Regions from separate parts of the Halobacillus sp. B23F22_1 genome, predicted to be linked through region 2. Evidence: riboswitches for the same ligand, from Rfam matches in the RefSeq annotation. Region 2 holds a riboswitch; the other holds the start of a gene.
What was found. Region 2 has a riboswitch for cobalamin ahead of ACGTNH_RS05410 (ABC transporter substrate-binding protein). Riboswitches for the same ligand answer to the same signal wherever they lie in the genome.
Positions count from the first base shown of each region.

Region 1 (3,413 bases), on a different contig from region 2:
TGCGTTTATTTCTTCAAAAAGAGAATTTGCTAAATCGTTAAGACGATTCTCTCTATATTTTATTTTCACCCATTGCTGTATGGCTGAATCTTCTTCAATAGGAAGAAAGGATAAGTTGTTTATTTTAGTACAAGTGACGGTTTGAATAAGCAACCGTAACCTTTTTTCGAATATAGTTACGTGGCGATGATACACCATACCGTTAAAATAGTGGTTCTTATTAATAATAGAAGAAGATAAGTGATTCACGCCCGCATCTTTTATTACTGGCATACCTTCTTCGTTTACTTCTATCCATCCCTTATTAACCATCTGCTCCATTACATTATTTACTTGTTCTTTATTCAGTTGGGGGTATACACCAAATAAGCGGTCTAATTCATAGATTCTAGCATCTTGTAATGTTTGTGAAGAGCGCTTCCCTTGAATCAAATGATAGACACCTGAAATAGAACGCTCTCCTCTTAACGAAAGAATACATTTCAACAAGATTGCTTCAAACATGTAACGTCCTCTTTTCCTTAGGTATTGAAATGTCTCGTTTACCAATTTACAATAAACCTATGGCATTGATCCTCTAAGTCAATCTTCATGAGGTAAAACATAAAGGAGGTTCATGAATTTGGCTAAATATACGATAGTAGATCAAGACACTTGTATTGCATGCGGGGCCTGTGGTGCAGCCGCTCCAGATATATTTGACTATGACGATGAAGGGTTAGCCTATGTCGTTCTAGATGAAAATAAAGGCTTGGAAGAAGTTCCAGAGTATTTGGAGGATGACATGGAAGATGCTTACGAAGGTTGTCCAACAGACTCAATCAAGATTGAAGAGAAGCCCTTTAACGGAGATCCGCTGAGATTTGAGTGAACGAAAAAGTCCCTTTCTTTAGAGAGGGGTTTTTTTACTGCTCCCACTCATTAAAGCCCAGTCTTTTTATGACCTTTATAGGTGAATCTTCCAGAGCCGTTCTTAATATCCGGCTCTCAGAGAACAAAGCACATACCGTGACAGCTGTAGACCAACCTGCTACTAGTCGACCTTTTTCAATTTGAACAAGCGTTTTTTTCGACAGTCCGATCATTTGGGACATAGAGCTTTGGGTAAAGCCTGCCTCAACCCGTACAAGTTTTAGTTTGAGCGAAACTATTTTTCTTATCTCGCAGCGATCCATTCTTACCTTCTCCTTCTTAACTCCTTTTATTTTATCAGATACGCTTCTATTATTCTATGGATCATAAAAAAGGCCGCCTCTAATGGGCAGCCTTCTGCGAAAGATTTCTTTTTTGATACCGGTTAAATAAGGTACCTAGAACAGGTGATAATAGGGCAATGAATACGGTATTAGCAATCGCGTGATTAACATCCATAGGAAGACCAGCTAAATAATATCCCCAGAATGGCTGGCCTGCCGTGTACATTGTCACTGATATCATAAAACCAAAAAAGATTCCGCTAAAAAAACCGTATACGGCTAAGCACCATAATGGAATGGTAGACCAATACTTACCTAGCAACCCGGCAATCATTCCTATAACAGACCATGAAACGACTTGCCAAATCGACCATATTCCCATCCCTAAGATAATATTCGATAAAAAAGTGGTTAAAAATGCCATAATAACAGCCGCAAAAGGACCTAGCCAAAATCCCGTCAATATAACAATAGCTGTAACGGGCTGAATATTGGGTAAATGACCCATTGCTATTCTTCCAGCGACTGCTAGCGCAGCCAGCATTGCGATTAACGTAATTTTATAAGTCTTCATTTACATCATTCCCATGATTGAAAATCGAAGTTAATTTCGTCTCCTTCTTCCACTTCATATTCATTAGCTCCTACTGAAGCTTCTTCCCCGTTTATCGTATACATCCATGCTTTTTGTTCTCCATCTTCAGCACTTATACCTTCAATACTATTAATAAAACCTTCTTCTTGCTCAATTTCATAATTATCTTCCATAACATCCATTAGAATTGTGCCTTCTTCCACCGAATGTTCTTCTGTAGAAATTACCTCTTCCCCTTCATCTTCTGAAACTTCCACTTCAATAGTAACTTCTTCCTGCTGATTCGCTTCCTCTGAAGGCTCGTTACTCGTCTCTTCTTCTGCCTGACATCCTACTAAAAAAGCAGCAGCTACGAGTGAAAACAATAATGCTTGAATACTTTTTCCCATTGTTGATCTTCCTTTCTATAATTACTGTTTCAACGCTTTTATAGATATGTACAACGCTAAAAAGCCTGCCCTTTTCGACAAAGGGCAGGCTAAAGACAAACCAAGTGGAATAAATCATAAATTCATACCTTATGGCTGCCTCAAACGCTCAATCCCCGAAGCCTTGAAACGAGTGATCTTGGCAGGTCTACTGACTTGTGTGTCTTTCTACTAAGAAACCTTCCCATAATAAAGTTACAGTGGTTATTTCCGTTCGTCTACACTTACAGTTGCGAGGACAGCTCTGGAATTACACCAGATTCCCTTTTCAGCCTAGTTCAGGCACCAACATCATGCTATGAAGTTCTTTATCTAGATTACATGAACCTGTCGAGAATAGCAATCTAATTTTCTGAATCATCCTTTTCATTAGGAATTTGCACAGTAAATGTTGTTCCTTCATTTATTTTACTATGAACTTGAATATTACCTTTATGAGCTTCCACAATATTTTTGGCAATGGCCAGCCCCAGCCCTGTACCCTTTTGCGAGGATTCTCTCTTTCGGGATTTATCCGCTTTATAAAATCGCTCAAATATAAATGGTAAGTCTTCATCAGGAATTCCATATCCTGAGTCAGTCACTTGTATAAATAATTCCTTGTCTGTTTTCACATCCACTGACACGTAGCCCTTTACGCTTGTATGTCGAATCGCATTATCTATCAAATTCGTTAATACTTGCTCGATACGGTCAGCATCAATTCGTATAAAGGGTTCATTTACTGATATATGATGCTCAAGCTTTACTTGTTTCTCATCAGCTAACCCTTTAAATTTGCGTAAAACCTTTTCAACAAAAGGTTCAACTTCTATTTCTTCTACACGCAAGGAGATGTGACCGGCTTCCATCCTGGCCAGATCTAACAATTCATTAACTAACCTGCCTATTCTGAGCGATTCATCGTGAATAATAGCAGCCAGTTCATTTTTATCTTCTCTTGATTCAGCAATATCATCTACGATTGCTTCACTATATCCTTGGAGCATAGAAATTGGAGTTCGCAGCTCATGAGAAACATTGGCAATAAAGTCTTTTCTTAATTTATCTAACCTTCGTTCTTCTGTCATATCACGAAGAACAGCTACAGCTCCTCTAATATGATTTTGATCATAAAGGGGAGTCATAATAATTACCCAGGAGCGCCCCTGTAGCATTACCTCTGTCATCTGCTCATGTTCTAATTCAATTACC
Region 1 is NZ_JBIEKE010000002.1:429,291-432,703, reverse strand. Features, by position in the region: gene ACGTNH_RS09985 (YpbB family protein) at 1-504, opposite strand, end outside; gene ACGTNH_RS09980 (ferredoxin) at 623-871, shown strand; gene ACGTNH_RS09975 (helix-turn-helix transcriptional regulator) at 906-1,175, opposite strand; gene ACGTNH_RS09970 (ECF transporter S component) at 1,255-1,770, opposite strand; gene ACGTNH_RS09965 (DUF4430 domain-containing protein) at 1,776-2,180, opposite strand; cobalamin riboswitch at 2,344-2,524, opposite strand; gene ACGTNH_RS09960 (ATP-binding protein) at 2,564-3,413, opposite strand, start outside.
Region 1: linked by a shared signal. The riboswitch ahead of ACGTNH_RS09965 (DUF4430 domain-containing protein) and the one ahead of ACGTNH_RS05410 (ABC transporter substrate-binding protein) in region 2 are both predicted to bind cobalamin.

Region 2 (3,413 bases):
AAAAGGGAATGAGCAGACTGACGTAATTCCAGCCTCTCATTGCGACGCTTCCTAGCAGCCAGCCTACGATCTGCCGCAGTTCATCGCCAGTTAAGGCAATCATTAAAGAAATGAGGGAGCCTAAAAAAGATCCCATCACAATTCCTGTTAAAATAAGCGTCTCAATCGACAGGGTGTGATCAAGCATGCGGGCAAACGTAATGACAAACAGCAGCGCTAGTACGGCCGTTAAGATACTCATAACCGGCAGCGTAACCATTGAGAAGATGGGAAATGAAAGACCGAGGAACAGGACGAGCACGGCCCCTACGGAAGCCCCTGATGAAACACCTAACGTATAAGGGTCAGCCAGCGGATTTTGTAAAAGTCCTTGAAAAGCTGCGCCTGAAATCGCAAGCGAGGCCCCCACCAGACCAGCTAATAAAACACGCGGCAGCCGGACATCCCCGATAATACTGGCATGAACAGTATCCACCTGTGGGAAAAAAGGTGTTACTTGAGCAATAATCACTTTTACAATATCTGGAAGTGGAACAGACACGCTGCCCGCTCCTACCGCGGCTATGATCGCACCGGCTAATACCAGTAGAGATCCTGCGTAGGTGAAAAATTTACTCATCGCCAAATGTGTCAGGGTAAACCGCTTCTGCCAGCTCTTTCAACCCTTCTACTAACCGCGGTCCTGAGCGGGTGACAAGGTCAGAGTGCACATCGATGACTTCTTCATTTTCAATTGCAGGAACTTCTTCCCATCCCTCACGGCTTAACACTTGCTCTACTGGATCTTCTGTGTAGTAACCATACGTCGTAATAATCGTGTCCGGCTGCATGTCGATGACAGCTTCCTCATTCATCTGCACCCAGCCCTCTTCATCAGCTGCCGCATTTTCCGCCTGAATCATGTCAAGCATCTCATTCATAAATGTGCCTGTCCCAGTTGTATAAATTTCCGGCTCAGGAGACACCTCGACAAACACACGTTTCGACTCTTCGACTTCTGCAGCCTGTTCTTCTACTGCCTCAACGTCTTCCTGCATGCTATTTACGATTTCCTTCGCATTTTCCTGCTCATTCACGAGTTCACCAACAGCTTCGATCGTGTCGTAAACCCCGTCAAAGCTGGCCGCATCTTCAACAACGTATACGGCAATTCCTGCCTCTTCGATCTGTTCAAGTGCTTCCTGTGAATTGTGCGCGCTGGAGGCATGGGCCAGTACCAAATCAGGCTCAAGGGAGATTACTTTTTCCACATTAATTTCCATACCCCCGACCTGATCAAGCTCCGATACCTCTTCCGGGTAATTATCGTTCTCTGACACACCGACGACCTCATCGCCTGCGCCAAGCTCAAACGCAATTTCCGTATTGCTCGGAATTAAACTGACAATGCGCTCAGGATCCTCTTCTATTTCTACTTCGTTTTCCACCGCATCTTCGACTATTAACGGATAGCTCGTTTCACCAGAAGCTTCTTCATTGCTATCTTCCGGTGCTTCATCATTTGATTCCTCACTTGAATCGTCTGCACATCCCATGAGCAATCCAGCGGATAAACAAGCAACCCCTATGTAACGCCAGTACTTTTTCATAACGATCTCCCCTTTTTATAAAAATGAACACAAAAAAACACATCCTACATTTAGATGTGTATACGTAACCAACGCGTCTGCACGATTATGGCAAGCCGCTTCTGATCACACCTCCTATCCGCGTAGGGTTTTGGTGAAGAAAAATAGGTAGGTCTCCTGGCTTATGGTCATCGCTTGCTGCTCCTTCCCATGCTTACACACAGTGGAATTATGCAGATCGCTCGCAAATACAGTGGCGGGACCGCGTTGGAATCGAACCAACTTCCCTTTTAAGTGATGAAACGTCCATCACGCCTATTTTTTCGACGATATTCTATTCCTTTCTATTTTAAATGAACAATTCGGAAAAATCACGGGTTTACCTATAATAATTGTATAAACGTCTTCCTCTCCCATTTACTAATTATTTTCCCAATAAAATAAGAAGCCGATACATAAGTATCTATGCTTCAGTTGATTGTTCTTCGTTTTCATCTTATATCGTTCTCTAACCAGCCCCCATATAGAAGGTTCATAAGAGCAGATATTTTAAACATTCGAATGGGTGTTAAATTGATCTCTGTTGATACTGCGATGAGCGTTCGGGGTTGACGCCTGGTCGATTAAAACCGGCCACGTCCTGTGATGCGTCGCGGGAACAGCGCAAGCCGAGGATCCACTGGGTCAAGTGATCTTCTTGACCAAGTTAGCTGAGGCCGTGCCCGCGGAAAGCATCCCCCGACAAGTAATGCGTGGGGCTTGATAGAATTTATCCAGTAAACTCAAGTATTTTGAGGGAGCGATAATGCACTTTGTCCTGTCCTATTCACTACTTAAAAACTACTGAACCAGACACCAATACCTGTACCGATATAGTTTCCTACAATATAACCGAGTGTACCGACTAAGAGAATCGGCACCACCAGCTTCGTCCATCCCTTCGCAATCGCCATCGCAGCTGCTGTCGTCGGGCCGCCAATATTGGCGTTAGACGCAACGATTACTTCTTCCAGGCTAAATTTAAAGACGCGTCCTAAGACAAAAGAAACCACCATATTACTCATCACGATAATAAATACAAACACCAGCAGCATTGGAGCATTTTGAAAAATAAGCACAACTGACGCTGGAATTCCTATGACCACAAAGAAGATATAAATCAAGTATGTGCCTATTTCCTGAGCGCCATGAATCCCTTCAAAATACTTTGGAAACACAGTAACAGCAATCATCGTCAATGTAGTTAACATTAAATATCCATCACCTAGAATTCCGTTTAGTACATTACTTAGGATATTAACATCCTCACCTGCTGGAATAAGTTCACCAAACCAATCGGCAATTGTAAAAGAAGCAGCCACGAGCACAAATGAACTACCAACAGCCAAACCTATATCCTGAAGCGACATTTCTTTTCTACCCCAGTAAGAGGCCGCATCTGTTTGGTCGTTCTCATTCACATCAGACTCAGACCGCTCATCCATATAAGGCGTCTTAAACCTTTTAGTAAAAAAGCCAATTGCCGGCAGTGCCATTAGTATGAAGAAATAAACAGCCATCATTAAATTATCTGCAACCACAGCAGAGGAAACGAGTTCTCCAGGTGCTTCAAACTTAGCAGACAAAGCCGCAAAGTTCACGCCGCCCCCTATGTAAGACCCTGTCATCATCGCCCCTACCTGATCTAGACCGGGAACTACGTCTTTTAAAAGAAAGAAACCAATGATTGATCCTGCCACAGTACCGGCAGCACTAAGGAAAAATAACAATAATAACCGGCCGCTTTCACTCCATATCTTACGAATATTCGCTTGAAACAAAAGAAGCGGAATAGCCAGTGGCACA
Region 2 is NZ_JBIEKE010000001.1:1,039,371-1,042,783, reverse strand. Features, by position in the region: gene ACGTNH_RS05415 (FecCD family ABC transporter permease) at 1-619, opposite strand, end outside; gene ACGTNH_RS05410 (ABC transporter substrate-binding protein) at 612-1,589, opposite strand; cobalamin riboswitch at 1,719-1,902, opposite strand; gene ACGTNH_RS05405 (DUF819 family protein) at 2,402-3,413, opposite strand, start outside.